DNA from 2 places in the Longispora urticae genome. Region 1 is predicted to be linked to the other one. Evidence: riboswitches for the same ligand, from Rfam matches in the RefSeq annotation. Region 1 holds a riboswitch; the other holds the start of a gene.
The links. Region 1 has a riboswitch for thiamine pyrophosphate ahead of thiE (thiamine phosphate synthase). Riboswitches for the same ligand answer to the same signal wherever they lie in the genome.

Region 1 (7,518 bases):
GCAGCGTCTCGTCGTGGAACGAGCGGGCCGTGTCGGGGTCCAGGGACAGGTTGAACTGGTCCTCCCACCGGAACTCGAACCGGGCCTTGGACAGCGCGTCGTCCCAGTCCTGCGCGCCCTTGTGCCCCTTGGCCAGGTCGGCGGCGTGCGCGGCGATCTTGTACGCGATCACGCCGGCCTTCACGTCGTCGCGGTTCGGCAGGCCCAGGTGCTCCTTGGGCGTGACGTAGCAGAGCATCGCGGTGCCCATGCTGCCGATGATCGCGGCGCCGATCGCGGAGGTGATGTGGTCGTAGCCGGGCGCGACGTCGGTGGTCAGCGGGCCGAGCGTGTAGAAGGGGGCGTCCATGCACCACTCCTTCTGCAGGTCCATGTTCTCCTTGATCTTGTGCATCGGGACGTGCCCGGGGCCCTCGATCATGACCTGGACGTCGTACTCCCACGCGATCTTCGTGAGCTCGCCCAGGGTCTTCAGCTCGGCGAACTGGGCCTCGTCGTTGGCGTCCGCGATCGAGCCGGGGCGCAGGCCGTCGCCGAGGGAGAACGCGATGTCGTACTGGGCGAAGAGCTCGCACAGCTCGCGGTACCGGGTGTAGAGGAAGTTCTCCCGGTGCCCCGCCAGACACCAGGCGGCCATGATCGAACCGCCCCGGGAGACGATGCCGGTGACCCGGTCGGCGGCCAGGGGCACGTGCGCGAGGAGTACCCCGGCGTGCACCGTCATGTAGTCGACGCCCTGCTCGGCCTGCTCGATGATCGTGTCCCGGTACAGCTCCCAGGTCAGGCCCAGCGGGTCGCCGTTGCACTTCTCCAGGGCCTGGTAGATCGGCACCGTGCCGATCGGCACCGCCGAGTTGCGGACGATCGCCTCCCGGGTGGCGTGGATGTGCTTGCCCGTGGACAGGTCCATCACTGTGTCGCCGCCCCACTTGGTGGCCCAGGTGAGCTTGTCGACCTCCTCCGCGATCGAGGAGGACACGGCGGACGTGCCGATGTTCGCGTTGATCTTCACCAGGAACGCCGACCCGATGATCATCGGCTCGCTCTCGGCGTGGTTCACGTTGTTCGGGATGATCGCCCGGCCGGCCGCGATCTCGTCCCGGACGAACTCCGGCGCGACCCCCTCGCGGATCGCCACGAACTCCATCTCGGGCGTGACCGTGCCCTGCCGGGCGTAGTAGAGCTGGGTGGGGCGCTTGCCGGCCTTCGCCTTGCGGACCGTCTGCCCGATCGTGGCCGTACCCTCCGCGGGCACCTCCTCCACGTCGCCCCGCTCCATGATCCAGTGCGCCCGGAGCTGGGGCAGCCCGACCTCCGGGTCCGAGCCGGGGCCCGAGGTGTCGTACAGCCGGACCGGCGGGTCGTCGTTCGTCAGGTGCACCTCGGCGAAGGGCACCTGGATGTCGGGACGAGAACCCTCCACATAGAACTTGCGACGCGTCATCAGATTTCCTTCCAGGAGAGGGGACCGTGTCCCGAGCCCAGCCGCCAGTCGGCCGAGCCGGCGAGGGCACGGGTGACATAGGTCTTCGCGGCCCGGAGCGCGTCCGGCAGCGAGGACCCCAGTGCGAGGTGCGCGGTCACCGCGGCCGCGAAGGTGCAGCCCGTGCCGTGGTTGTTGGGGGTACTGACCCAGGGCGCCCGCAGGTACGACAGCTCGCCGTCGAACCAGACGACGTCCACGGCGTCCGGGTCCGCGCCGTGGCTCCCCGCGAGGTGGCCACCCTTCACGACGACGCAGCGCGGGCCGAGCGCGGCCAGGTCGGTCGCCGCGGCCGCCATGTCCTCGACCGTGCGGACGTCCCGGTCGAGGAGCGCCCGGGTCTCGGGCAGGTTCGGGGTCAGGACCAGGGCCCGGGGCAGCAGGACCCGGTACGCGTCGGCCGCGCCCAGGAACAGCGGGTTCCCCGTGGACGCCACCATCACCGGGTCCACGACCAGGTGGGGTAGCTCCCGGGTGGCCAGGTACGCGATCACCTCCGCGCTCGCGAGCATGCCCGTCTTCACCGCCGCCGGGGGCAGGTCGGACAGGACGGCGTCGAGCTGGAGGGCCACGAAGTCGAGGGGGGTGGGGTGCACGCCCAGTACCCCCGAGGTGTTCTGGGCTGTCAAGGCCGTGACGACGGAGGTGCCGAAGACGTGGTGTGCCGCGAAGGTCTTCAGGTCGGCCTGGATGCCGGCGCCGCCGCCGGAGTCGGAGCCGGCGACGGTGAGGGCGATCGGGGGCTGGCTCACGACGCGCCACCGACCCGGGTTCCGGCCGGCGCGGCGGCCTCCAGGGCCGTGAGCAGGTTGCGGACGGCCCGCGCCGGGTCACTCGACCGCGACACCGCCCCCAGCACCGCCACCCCCTGCGCACCCGCCGCCACACACTCGGCGGCGCGGGCCGGACCGTCGACGCCGCCGAGGGCGTAGACCGGCCGGCCGGCCCGCCCGAGCACGTCCACGCCGAGCGGCGGCCCGTAGCCGGGCTTGGTGGCGGTCTCGAAGATCGGCGACAGGCTGACGAACTCCGCGTCGGCGGCCGACGGCAGCTCGGCCAGGCCGTGGCAGCGCCAGAGCATGTCCCGGCGGCCGTGCACCGGGGTCGCGGTCGGGCCGAGGGTGAGCACCCGGCCGCCGAGCTCCTCGACCCGCCAGTCGAACTCCAGGTCGAAGAACGTGCCCGCCAGCAGCGTCACCCCGGCGTCGATCACCGTGCGCGCGAGGTGCAGGTCGGGGGTCTCCAGGACGACGATCAGCCGGTCACTCATCGGACGCCTCCATGGTCGGACGGGATGCGGGCGCCGGCGGCGCGCTCCGGGCACGCGGCACACGGCGGCTCACCACGACGGCAGCCCTTCCGGGCTGGTGGAGGCGGTGGCGTAGTCGCGGCGCGGGATCCGGCCGGCCCCGGCCGCCAGCCTCCCGGCGAGTACCGCGTGCCGCATCGCCACCGCCATCCGGGTCGGATCGGCCGCCCGGGTCACCGCGCTGGCCAGCAGCACGGCGTCGCAGCCCAGTTCCATCGCGAGGGCCGCGTCCGAGGCGGTGCCGATCCCGGCGTCGAGGATGACGGGTACCGACACCATCTCCCGGATCAACGCGAGGTTGTACGGGTTCCGGATCCCCGCCCCCGACCCGATCGGCGCCCCGGCCGGCATGACCGCCGCGCACCCGACGTCGACCAGCCGCCGCGCGAGCACCGGATCGTCGGTCGTGTACGGCAGCACCACGAACCCGTCGTCCACCAGCCGGGCGGCGGCGGCCACGAGCTCGACGGCGTCCGGCAGCAGGGTCCGGTCGTCCCCGATCACCTCGAGCTTCACCCAGTGCGTCTCGAACGCCTCCCGGGCCAGGTGGGCGAGCTTGACCGCCTCGGTGGCGGTGTAGCAGCCGGCGGTGTTGGGCAGGATCCGCACGCCGGTCTCGTCGAGCATCTCCAGCAGGCCGCCGGGGGCGTTCGGGTCGAGGCGACGGAGGGCGACGGTGACCATGGCGGTGCCGGAGGCCTCGACGGCCTCGCGGAGGGCGGTGAGGCTGGCCGCGCCGCCGGTGCCGAGGATGAGTCGGGAGTGCAGGGTCTCGCCGGCGATGACGAGCGGGTCGCCGTTCGGGCTAGCCACCCTGCACCGCCGTGAGCAGCTCCACCACGTCGCCGTCGGCCAACGCCGTGGACGTCCACGTGCTCCGGGGCACCACGGTCCCGTTGACCGCGACGGCCACCCCGCGCCGGTCCCCGGTGAGCGCCGACACCGTCCCCTCGAACTCGGTCTCCACGCCGTTGACGACTATCTTCACGAAAACCTCCCGGGGGCGAAGGGCGCGAGGTCGACGCTGGGTTCCCGGTTCAGGAGCAGCGCCGTGACCACCTCGGCGGTGATGGGTGCGAGCAGGACGCCGTGCCGGTAGTGCCCGGTCGCGGCGAGCGTGCGGTCGTCGAGCCAGCCGATCAGCGGGGCGTTGTCCGGGGTACCGGGGCGCAGGCCGGCCCGCGCCTCCACCAGCTCGTACTCGGCCAGTTCCGGGAGGACCTCGATCGCGGTGTCGAGGAGGTCGCGGACGCCCTCGGCGGTGACCCGGGTGGAGAAGCCGCGCTCGGCGGTGGTGGCGCCCACGACGACCTCCCCGTCCTTTCGCGGCACAATATAGACATATTTCCCGTCAATGTAGCCCCGGATCACGTGCCGGATCGACGGCTTCCCGCGCAGCCGGAGCACCTCGCCGTGCACGGGCCGCACGGGCAACCCGGCCACCGCGCCGCTCGGGGCGACCGCACCGCCGAGCCCGCCGGGGACGCCGGCCGCGCCACCGAGCCGCCCGGCCCAGGCCCCGGTGGCGACCACCGTCACATCGACCCCGTCCGGCGGGTACCCGGCCACCGGCACCCGGTCACGCAGCGCCGCCAGTACCCGTCGCGGATCCACCTGGTGGTCACCGGGCGTCAGCAGCCCACCCCGGAGCCGGGGCGTCAACGAGGGCTCCAACGCGCGCGGATCCACCTTCTCGGCCGGCAGGTCCCAGTCCGTGTACAGCTGGAGGAGGCGGGCGAGTTCGCGCAGGTCGTCGCCTGTCCGCCCGACGAGCAGCGTGCCGTCGTCGCGGTAGCCGACCTCGCCGAGCCCGGCCGCGAACTCCGGCCACCGCGCGGCACTGGCCAGCGACAACCGGAGCAGGTCGGCCTCGCCGAAGTAGGCCTCGGCGACGGGGGCGAGCATGCCGGCCGCGACGTTGGAGGCGCCCCGGGCGGGGTCGTCGTCGTACACCGTGACGTCGAGGCCCGCCGACAGCGCGCGCCACGCGACGGACAACCCGATGATCCCGGCCCCCTGGACCGCGACCTTCATGACAGGGCCCTGAGCAGCGCCTTCGTGGCCACCCCGGGATCGTCGGCCGCACTGACCGCGCCGACCACGGCGACGCCGTACGCCCCGGCCTCCAGCAGTTCGGGGACCCGTTCGAGGGTGACGCCGCCGATCGCGATGGCAGGCAGCCCGACGTGCGCCGCCGCCTCCAGCCCGGCAGGGCCGATCGGGTCGGACAGTCCGTCCTTCGTGGACGTGTGGTAGCAGGGCCCGACGCCCACGTAGTCGGCCCCGTCGACCAGGGCGGCCCGGGCCCCGACGGCGTCGCGGGACGTCGCACCGATGATCGCGGAGGAGCCCAGGAGCCGCCGGGCCACGGAAACGGGCAGGTCGAGGGCGCCGAGGTGCACGCCGTCCGCCTGCACGGCCAGCGCGATGTCGACCCGGTCGTTGATGAGGCACGTCGCCCCGTAGACCCGGCACAACGCCCGGATCTCGGCGGCGAAGTCGAGGAAGTCGCGGTCGTGCACGCCGTCTTCCACCCGTACCTGGAAAAGGGGTGCGCCCGCGGCCAACGCGGCCCGGGCGACAGCGACGGCGTCCCGCCCGGGTCGGGCGTCGGTGAGGACATGGAGGCGACCGAGCATGATGAATCTCCTCCCTGCGCCGGCATGATCCGGATCAGGTTCTACGGTCGGCGGCTCACATCCGCCCTCTCAGCCCGGTCTACCGGACTCCCGTGGGTTCTCTTGCGGCACACGTTAGCGCACCTCAGCCGAGGAGGGAAGCGCCGCGTAACTGATGCCTCACTGCACGGCTACGCCCCGTTCACCATGGTTTGCCGGGCGCCGCGATGATGGGTACATGCGGATGCTGGTGCTGGGTGGCACATGGCTCCTCGGCCGGTACGCGGCGGAGGGCGCCCTCGCGCGGGGCTGGTCCGTGACGTGTTTCAACCGCGGACTGACCGGCGAGGATGTCCCCGGCGTGCGCTCCGTGCGCGGGGACCGGACCTCGACCGCCGACCTGAGCCGGTTGACCGAGGCCGGGCCCTGGGACGTCGTCGTGGACACGAGTGCCCGCGAGCCCGCCGACGTGGGTCGCTCGGCCAGGGCACTGCGCCCGTGTGCCTGCCGCTACGTGCTGATGTCCACGGTGTCGGCGTACCAGGGCTGGCCTGCGGCTCCAGTCTCGGAGGGGTCATCGTTGTGGCCGTCGTCCCCGACAGCGAGCCGGGCCGATCCGGCCATCGACGCGATGAGTCCGACCGCCGGCTACGGCACGCTCAAGGCTGGCTGCGAACTGGTCGCCCAGCAGGTCTTCGGCACCGACACGCTGATCCTTCGTCCGGGCGTGATCCTGGGTCCGCACGAGTACGTCGGTCGGCTGCCGTGGCTGCTGCTCCGCGCCGCCCGAGGCGGGGCGATGCTCGCGGCCGGCGGCCCCGACCAGCCTGTCCAGCCGATCGATGTGCGCGACCTCGCCACGTTCCTGCTCCGCTTGGCGTCGGCGGAGGCCACGGGCGTCCACAACACGGTCGCCCCTCCCGCGCACGCCACCTACGGCGAGCTACTACGGACCTGCGTCGAGGTCACAGGTGGGACTGCGGACCTGGTGTGGATCCCGTCGGACTGGCTCACCGCGCAGGAGGTGCGCCAATGGACGGAGATCCCGCTGTGGCGGACCGCACCAGGCACCTGGGCGGTCGACGGGTCGAGCGCCCGAGCCGCCGGCCTGGAGTGCCGTCCGCTCCGGGAAACAGTCGCCGACACGTGGACCTGGCTCCGCACCGGTCACCCGACCCGCCACGAACGCCAGAACGAGCACGGGCTGGCACCGGACAAGGAGACCGAACTCCTCACGCGATGGCGGTCATTCCGGTAGGGCCTGCACGTCCGCCTCGCGATGGAAGGTCCGGATCCGGTCCTGCAACTCCGTCGCCTGCCGGTCGAACAACCACCGCGCGCCGCCCAGAGCCTGCCTCAGCTGCAGCAACCGTTCGGTGAGGCTGTGCACACGCTGCTGCATCGGGTTCAGGATCTTCGTCGCCGCATCGATGTGACCGTTCAGGACCTCGGCGGTCGCGAGGTCGATGCGCGCCCGGGACGGAACGGTCCGACTGTGCCGGTCGCGTTCTGCGAGGCGGACCTTGTCGGCGGCCCCGAGGCAGGCCCAGGCCCGGGCCTCGATGCAGCGCAGTCCGGCGGCGGCCGCCCCCACCGGATGGCTCGCGAGAGCCGCCTCGACGTGCACGACCGCCTGGCCCGGTCTGCCGGTCCAGTAGGACATCAGGGCCATGTTGCCCCGGGCCCAGGTCCGGAGCGGGGCGTGGTCGATCAGTTCGGCGTAGCGGTAGGCGGCTTTCGCCTGGGCGATGGCGGGAGCCCAGGCCGCCATGTCGAAGGAGGCGGAGGACATCAGACCGCAGAGTTGGCCCGCAATGAGATACAGGTCGGTCAACTGACCAGGGCGGCGGGTGCGTTCTAGAAGGGTGTAGGCGAAGTCGCGGGCCCGGCGTGCCTCGGCGAGAAAGAGCAAGGGCGGAACTTCCACATAGGTGTACGCCAACCGGCGCACCTCCGCCTGCAATTGTCCGATGGTCGCGTCGTCCACAGCGCCCCCGATCCGGCGAACATGTTCGGTGGACTCCAGGGCGGCCTCATGCGCGGCGGTGCGCTCCAGAACCGGCGAACGCGGCCACGACACGGCGGAAGTGGTGACCGGGCCGACGAGC
Region 2 (7,518 bases), on a different contig from region 1:
CCGCCCAGCAGGAGCGCCAGGCTCGACTTGCCCGCGCCGTTGGGGCCGACGAGGGCGAGGACCTCCCCGGCGCGTACCCGGACATCGGTCGGAGCGAGGGCCGTCGTCGTCGCACCGGCATACCGGAGGGTGAGCCCCTCCCCGGTCAGCAGATCCTCGACCACACCTCGACGGGTACCGGGGGCCCTGGTCCCCGCCCCCGTGAACCCCGGCACCCACACCCCGGCCGCCGCCAACGCCCCACCGTGCCGCGCGAACACCTCGGCCGGCACCCCGTCGGCCAGCACCCCGCCGCCCGGCTCCAGCACCACCACCCGGTCCACCAGCGGCAGCGCCTCGGCCACCCGGTGCTCCACCAGCACCATCGTCGTGTCACCCACCGCCCGCCCGATCGCCGCGCGGACCAGTTCCGCCCCGACCGGATCGAGATTGGCGGTCGGCTCGTCCAGCAGCAACAGGTCCGGCCGGGCCACCAGCGCCCCGGCCAGGGCGAGCCGCTGCTGCTCGCCGCCGGACAGCGCGTCCACGGGCCGGTCCCGCGGGTACGGGAAGCCGACCAGCCGGAGCGTGCCGTCCACCCGGGGCCAGATCTCCGCGCGCGGCACGCCCAGGTTCTCCAGCCCGAACGCCACGTCGTCGCCGGACCGGGACATCACGAGCTGGCTCTGCGGGTCCTGGAAGACCACGCCGGCCGTGCCAGCGACGGTCAGGGTGCCCTCGCGTTCGCCGGAGTCCTCCGGGAGCAGGCCGGCGAGGGCGGCCAGCAGGGTGGACTTGCCGGCCCCGGACGGGCCGAGGAGCAGGACGCGTTCGCCGCGCTCGATGGTCAGGTCGACGCCGCGCAGGGCCCAGGCCCGCCGCCCGCCGTGCCGCCAGCCGAAGCCGACCAGCCGCACGGCCGGGCCGGGCGCGGCGACCGTCGCGCCGCCGGCCGCACCGGGCGCGTCGGTCGCTCCCCGCCCGGCCGGTGCGGACGCGGGCCTGTTTCGCCGGGTCACACCAGTTCGCGGTCCCGGCCGGAGGGGAACCGGTCCAGGACACCGGTGCGGGCCAGCGCCTGGGTCAGGACGTAGCCGCCGAGGCCCGCGACGACCACCGAGCTGACGGTGCCGATCGCGACGTAGGGCAGCTGGTAGGAGGCGAACGCGAAGTCCTTGTACCAGGCCACCACGTCGAACGCCGTCGCCGCGATCCCGGCGCCGGCCGCCGCGAGCAGCGCCACCGGCAGCCTGTAGCTGCGGTAGAGGAACGCCGCGAACACCACCTCCGCGCCGAGGCCCTCCAGGAAGCCCTGGAGCAGCACCGTCATGCCCCACTTGTTGCCGAGGAACGCCGAGACGAGCGCGGCGAGGAACTCCACCAGCACGGCCGCGCCGGGCTTGCGGATGATCAGGGCGCCGAGGACGGCCGGGAGCAGCCAGACGCCGTAGATGATCGTCGCGCCGGGCGGGAAGAAGGTGAACGCGTTACCGGCGACCTCCCAGAGCCCCGCCATCGCCCAGAAGATGACACCGAAGGCGACGGCGAGGACCGCCACCACCACAATGTCCACAGTGCGCCATTTGGTACTCATAGTGAAAGTCTCCCAGGGGTGAGCCGGGGAGCGACTCCCTTCGCCGGCATTACCCGGATCAGGTGTGGAGGGTCAGCGGTCGCCCGCACTCTCAGCGCTGTTCGCGCTCCCCTGTCGTATGCGGGCACCACCGTAGCAGCACAGGGCCGTGACCTGGAGATCAACAGCCGTTTCCCCGGATCCGGAAACTGTGAGATTCCTTGGACGGATGCGGGACTCGGCGCCCTGTCTGCTATTCACTGGGGGGTATGAAGCTCTATGCGGAGTTGCCGGCCCGTCGCACCCGGCAGATCGTGGCGGACGTCTCCGCCGTCGGCTGGACCGCTCTGTGGATCTGGCTGGCGTACCTGCTGCACCAGGCCATCAGTACCCTCGCCCAGATCCCGGACCGGGTCACCAAGGACGGCGACAGTCTCCGCGACTCGCTGAACGGGGCGGCCGAGGAGGCGCGGAAGATCCCGTTCGCCGGCAAGGTGCTCGGGGAGAAGCTCGCCGACGCGGCCAAGGTCGCCCAGTCGGTGGCCGAGACCGGCAAGGACGGCAGCGAACTGGTCGGCCAGATCGCCCTGTTCACCGCGATCGTGGTCGGGGTCGCGGTCACCGTGCCGATCCTGCTGTTCTGGATCCTGGCCCGGACCCGGTGGATCCGGCGGGCCGGCACCGCCGTCATGCTCCGCGACGAGCCGGCCGGCGAGGACCTGCTGGCCCTGCGCGCCCTGGGCACCGCCGGCCTCCGCGAGCTCTGGGCGGCCGCCGAGGATCCCGCCGGTGGCTGGCGGGCGAAGGACCCGGACACCGTGACGGCACTGGCCACCTTGGAGCTGGCCACTCTGGGCCTCAGATCCCGGTAAGGTGCACCATATGTCCGCAATCTTGGAGACGATCGACACGCTGTACGCCGCCCTCGACGCCAGGGACGGCTCGGCCATGGCCGCGTGTTACCACCCCGAGGCCCGGTTCCGTGACCCGCTGTTCGACCTGCGGGGCCCCGAGATCGGCGCGATGTGGCAGATGCTGACCTCCCGGAGCACGGACCTGCGCGCCGAGGTCTCCGACATCCGGGTCACCGGCGACACCAAGGCCCTGGCGCACTGGACGGCCCGGTACACGGTGGGGGCCCGCCCCGTGGTCAACGAGGTCCGCGCGGCGTACCGGTTCGCCGACGACGCCCGGATCATCGACCACGTGGACGCCTTCGACCTGACGTACTGGGCCGGTCAGGCGCTCGGCGGGCTGCCCGCCCTGGTCACGAAGATGCCGGGCGGGGCGGGCCTGCTGCGCCGCAAGGTCCGCCGGCAGCTCGACGCGCACATCGCGAAGGCCGGCGTCTAGCGGGCCGGCCCAGCGGGAGCCGGGGTCATGCCTCGGCCCGGGTCAGGCGCGCTTGGCCGCGCACTCCGGGCAGGTCCCGAAGATCTCCAACGTGTGCGCCACGTCCACGAACCCGTTGTCGCTGGCCATCTTCTCGGCCCAGCGCTCCACGGCCGGCCCCTCGACCTCCACGGCCTTGCCGCAGCTCCGGCAGACCAGGTGGTGGTGGTGCCCCGTGCCGCACCGGCGGTAGAGGTGCTCGCCGCCGGGCGGGCGCATCACGTCGACCTCGTCGGCCTCGGCGAGGGCCTGCAACGTCCGGTACACCGTCGTCAGGCCGACCTTGTCGCCCTTGCCCCGGAGCATGGCGTGCAGTTCCTGGGCGCTGTGGAAGCCCTGCACCTCGCCGAGCAGCTCCATCACGGCGGAGCGCTGCTTCGTGCTTCTGGGTAAGGGCGCAGTCATAACACTCACGTTACCGGGCCGAGGACGACGTCCGGCGGCTCGGTATGGGCCGTGTCGTTCGGAGCGCGCACCGGTCTGCGGCGGCGCAGTACGGACGCGAAGGTCGCGACCAGCACGAACAGGCCCACGGCGAGCACCACGATGAACGCGCCGGGCGGGGTGTCGACCTCGGCGGCGAGCAGCACGCCCGCCCCGGAGACAGTGACCCCGATCACCATCGCCGCCACCAGGGTGGCCGTGAAGCCCCGGGTGACCTGCTGCGCGGTCGCCACCGGCACCACCATCAGCGCGCTGACCAGGAGCAACCCGACGGCACGCATCGCCGTCGTGACGGTCACCGCCGTGGTGACGGCGAGCAGGACGTTCAGGAACCGCACCGGCAGGCCCGACACCCGGGCGTGTTCCTCGTCCTGGCTCACCGCGAACAGCCACGGCCGGCCGAGCAGGGTCACGCCGAGCACCCCCGCGCCCAGGACCAGCATCGCGGTCAGGTCGCTGCGGGAGGTCCCGTTCAGGGAGCCGAACAGGTAGGACTGCAGGGTCGAGTTGGTGCCCTGTTTCGACAGCGAGATGAGGACGACGCCGCCGGCGATCCCGCCGTAGAACAGCATCGCCAGCGCCACGTCCCCGGACGCCTTCGCGCGTTCCCGGATCAGTTCGATCGCCACCGCGCCGGCCGCCGAGACGAGAACGGCGGTGAGCACCGGGGACGTCTTGAGCAGGAAGCCGATCGCGACGCCGGTCAGTGCCACGTGCCCGATCCCGTCGCCGATCAGCGACATCTTCCGCTGGACCAGGTAGATGCCCACCGAGGGCGCGATCAGGCCGATCAGCAGCGCCCCGATCAGGGACAGCTGAAAGAACTCGTAGCTCAGGAAATTCACTGGTTCAGCTCCCAGCGCGGGGTGGTGACCGGCGCGTGCGGGTGCTCGTGCACGTGGTCCGGGCAGGCGTGCCCCGGGGCCGGTTCGGGGGCCGCGCCGTCGTGCACCACCACCCCGCCGTGCAGGACGACGCTCCGGGTGATCAGGGGCTCCAGCGGGCCGAGTTCGTGCAGGACGACGACCACGGTGCCGCCGCCCGCGACGAACTGGCGGAGCGCGGCGGCGAACGCCTGCTGGCTGGCCGCGTCCACCCCGGCGGTCGGCTCGTCCATCACCAGCAGTTCGGGCTCCCCGCACAGCGCGCGGGCGATCAGGGCCCGCTGCTGCTGGCCGCCCGACAGGGTGCTGACCGGCTGCCGGGCCATCGAGGACAGCCCGACGGCGACGAGCGCGGAGTCGATGGCGCGCCGGTCGGCGGCGGTCGACGGGCGCAGGAAGCCGCGGCGGGCCAGCCGGCCGGCCGACACGAGCTCGCGGACCGTGGCCGGGACGCCCGAGGAGGCGCCGACCCGCTGCGGCACGTACCCGATCCGGGATCTGTTTCTCAGTCTCGCCAGCGGCTCACCGAACAGCTCGACCGAGCCCGACGCGACGGGGGTCAGCCCGAGGCACGCCTTGACCAGGGTGGACTTGCCGGAACCGTTGGCGCCGAGCAGCGCGACGACCTCGCCGGGCGCGATGCCCAGGGAGACGCCGCGCAGCACGGGCCGACCGTCGTAGGCGACGACGAGGTCGCGGGTCTGCAGGATCAAGAACACCCCAGTGCTGCACGGATCTGGCCGAGGTTGGACCGCATAATCTTGGCGTAGTCGTCCGAACTGCCCTCCGGCAGGCTCTCGATCGGGTCGAGCACCTCGGTCTTCGCGCCCGCCCCGGCGGCGATGGTCTCCGCGACCTTCGGGCTGACCAGAGCCTCGGTGAAGATGACCGTCGCCTTGTGCGCCTTGGCGGAGGAGATGATCTCGGCGATCTTCTGGGCCGAGGGCTCCTCGTCGGGGCTCAGGCCGGCGATCCCGACCTGGGTCAGCCCGTAGCGCGCGGCCAGGTAGCCGAAGGACTCGTGCGCCGTGACGATCTCGGTGCGCTGGCAGTTCTTCAGCCCGGCCGCGTACTCCTTGTCGATCGCCTCCAGCTCGACGCGCAGGGCGGCGGCCCGGGTCCGGTACCCGTCGGCGTGGTCGGGGTCGACCTTCCCGAGCCGCTCGGCGACCTTGTCCGCGATCGTGGCCAGCCGGGTCGGGTCGAGCCAGACGTGCGGGTCCTTGCCCGAGTGGCCCTCCTCGACGATGTCGGTGAGCGGCTGCACGGCGGCCACGTCGAACGCGCGGTCCTTGGCGTTCTGCGCGACGGCGTCGTCCACGGCCGGCTGGAACGTCGGCAGGTAGACCACCAGTTTCGCGTCGGCGATCAGCGCGGTCTGGGCGGCGGTCAGCTCCAGGTCGTGCGGCTCGGCACCCGGCTTGACCAGGTTCGTCACTTTGATATCGGTACCGCCGACCCGCTCGGCGACCCACTGGAACGGGTAGGCGGAGACGACGACGTCGGCGCGGTCCGCGCCCGAGCAGGCGGCGAGCGCGCCGGTGGCCAGGACGGCGGCGGCGACGAGGGCGAGGGGGCGCGTGAACATCCTTCAACTCTCCTCGCTAATGGGAATGATTGTCAACTTCGGTTACGTAAGATGTGAGTCAGGTCGCCTACCGGTTCGGACAGCCGGGTAGGTTGACGGCATGCTCGTCGTCAATCGCTTCCGGGTCGCCACCGACACCGCCGCATTCACCGAACGGGCGCACGCCGCGCTCCGGGCGCTGGCCGCCTGCCCCGGGTACGTCTCCGGCCGCTTCGGGCGGGCCCCCGACGAACCCGACCTGTGGTGCGTGGCCACGGAGTGGAAGTCGGTCGGCGCGTACCGGCGGTCGCTCAGCAACTTCGACGTGAAGATGTACGCGACCCCGCTGCTCGCCCAGAGCATCGAGGAACCCAGCGCGTACGAGGTGCTCGCCAGCCTCGAACCGGGCGGCGAGCTCGTCGTCGCGGAGGGGGACTGGGTGCACGTCGAGGAGGGCCGGCGGTGACCGAGCCCCAGCCCCCGGGCGCGGAGGTGCCCCGGGAGACCGCCCAGGACGCGGTGCCCCCGGGCTACGCGCCCGGACCGGACGTCCCCCAGCAGACCCCGCCCCAGTCGCCCGTCGACTACGGCAAGCCGTCCTACGGCGAACCCGGCACGCCGGCACCCGTCGCCCCCCAGCCCCCGGCCGGCCCCGGCGTCCAGCCCCCCTTCGTCGCCCCGCCCACCCAGCGCGACCAGCGCCGGATGTGGGCCGGGATCGGGATCGGCGCGGCGGCCCTCGTGCTGTGCGTCGGCGGCAGCATCGCCGGCTGTGTCGGCCTGACCCTGTGGCTCGACGCCGAACAGAACCAGGAGAGCGAGGCGGCGGTCGGCCGCTACCTGAACCCGCTCATCCGGGGCGAGTACGCGAAGGCGTACCTCGAACAGTGCTCTGACCTGCGCGAACTCGAAACATCCGAGGAGTACGCGTCGCGGACCTCGCAGCGCCCCAAGCTGCTCGGCTACACGATCACCAGCACGGGGCCGGCCACCGACGCCGACCCGGCCGCGATGGTGCGCCTGGTCAGGGTGCAGTTCCGGTACGAGTCCGGGACCGAGGCCGGACAATTCAGGGTGATCCATGATCAGGCCGACAAGCGGTACCAGGTCTGCGGCGGCGACATCTGACCCCACGGGTACTCTGGGTCACTGTCGACACCCCGCCACCGACCGCCAGCCGGATGGAGCAGAACCAGCATGTCCGCCGACCGCATTGACGCCATCGTCAGCCTCTGCAAGCGCCGTGGATTCGTCTTCCCGTCCAGCGAGATCTACGGCGGCACCCGGTCGGCGTGGGACTACGGACCGCTCGGCGTCGAGCTGAAGGACAACGTCCGTCGGCAGTGGTGGAAGTCCATGGTCCAGCAGCGCGAGGACGTCGTCGGCCTCGACTCGGCGGTCATCCTCGCCCGCGACGTGTGGGCCGCCTCCGGGCACATCGCGGAGTTCACCGACCCGCTGACCGAGTGCCAGAGCTGCCACAAGCGGTTCCGGGCGGACCACCTGGAAGAGGAGTTCGCGGCGCGGTACCCGGAGAAGGATTTCGTTCTCTCCGACCAGAACTGCCCCAACTGCGGGAACAAGGGCACCTTCACCGAGCCCAAGATGTTCAACGGCCTGATGAAGACCTACCTCGGCCCGGTCGAGTCCGAGGAGGGCCTGCACTACCTGCGGCCCGA

Region 2: it holds a riboswitch for thiamine pyrophosphate, as region 1 does, so the genes downstream of both, PT931_RS07465 (ECF transporter S component) here and thiE (thiamine phosphate synthase) in region 1, are expected to answer to the same signal.

The regions. Positions count from the first base shown of each region.
Region 1 covers NZ_JAQZSH010000035.1:245,552-253,069, forward strand. The annotation lists gene thiC (phosphomethylpyrimidine synthase ThiC) at 1-1,447, opposite strand, end outside; gene thiD (bifunctional hydroxymethylpyrimidine kinase/phosphomethylpyrimidine kinase) at 1,444-2,235, opposite strand; gene PT931_RS23670 (thiamine phosphate synthase) at 2,232-2,753, opposite strand; gene PT931_RS23675 (thiazole synthase) at 2,823-3,605, opposite strand; gene thiS (sulfur carrier protein ThiS) at 3,598-3,780, opposite strand; gene thiO (glycine oxidase ThiO) at 3,777-4,826, opposite strand; gene thiE (thiamine phosphate synthase) at 4,823-5,431, opposite strand; TPP riboswitch at 5,426-5,535, opposite strand; gene PT931_RS23695 (NAD-dependent epimerase/dehydratase family protein) at 5,649-6,668, shown strand; gene PT931_RS23700 (hypothetical protein) at 6,657-7,518, opposite strand, start outside.
Region 2 covers NZ_JAQZSH010000014.1:1,405-8,922, forward strand. The annotation lists gene PT931_RS07460 (ABC transporter ATP-binding protein) at 1-896, opposite strand, end outside; gene PT931_RS07465 (ECF transporter S component) at 995-1,573, opposite strand; TPP riboswitch at 1,592-1,696, opposite strand; gene PT931_RS07470 (hypothetical protein) at 1,822-2,424, shown strand; gene PT931_RS07475 (nuclear transport factor 2 family protein) at 2,435-2,905, shown strand; gene PT931_RS07480 (Fur family transcriptional regulator) at 2,948-3,349, opposite strand; gene PT931_RS07485 (metal ABC transporter permease) at 3,355-4,233, opposite strand; gene PT931_RS07490 (metal ABC transporter ATP-binding protein) at 4,230-4,991, opposite strand; gene PT931_RS07495 (metal ABC transporter substrate-binding protein) at 4,982-5,860, opposite strand; gene PT931_RS07500 (antibiotic biosynthesis monooxygenase) at 5,961-6,305, shown strand; gene PT931_RS07505 (hypothetical protein) at 6,302-6,967, shown strand; gene PT931_RS07510 (glycine--tRNA ligase) at 7,037-7,518, shown strand, end outside.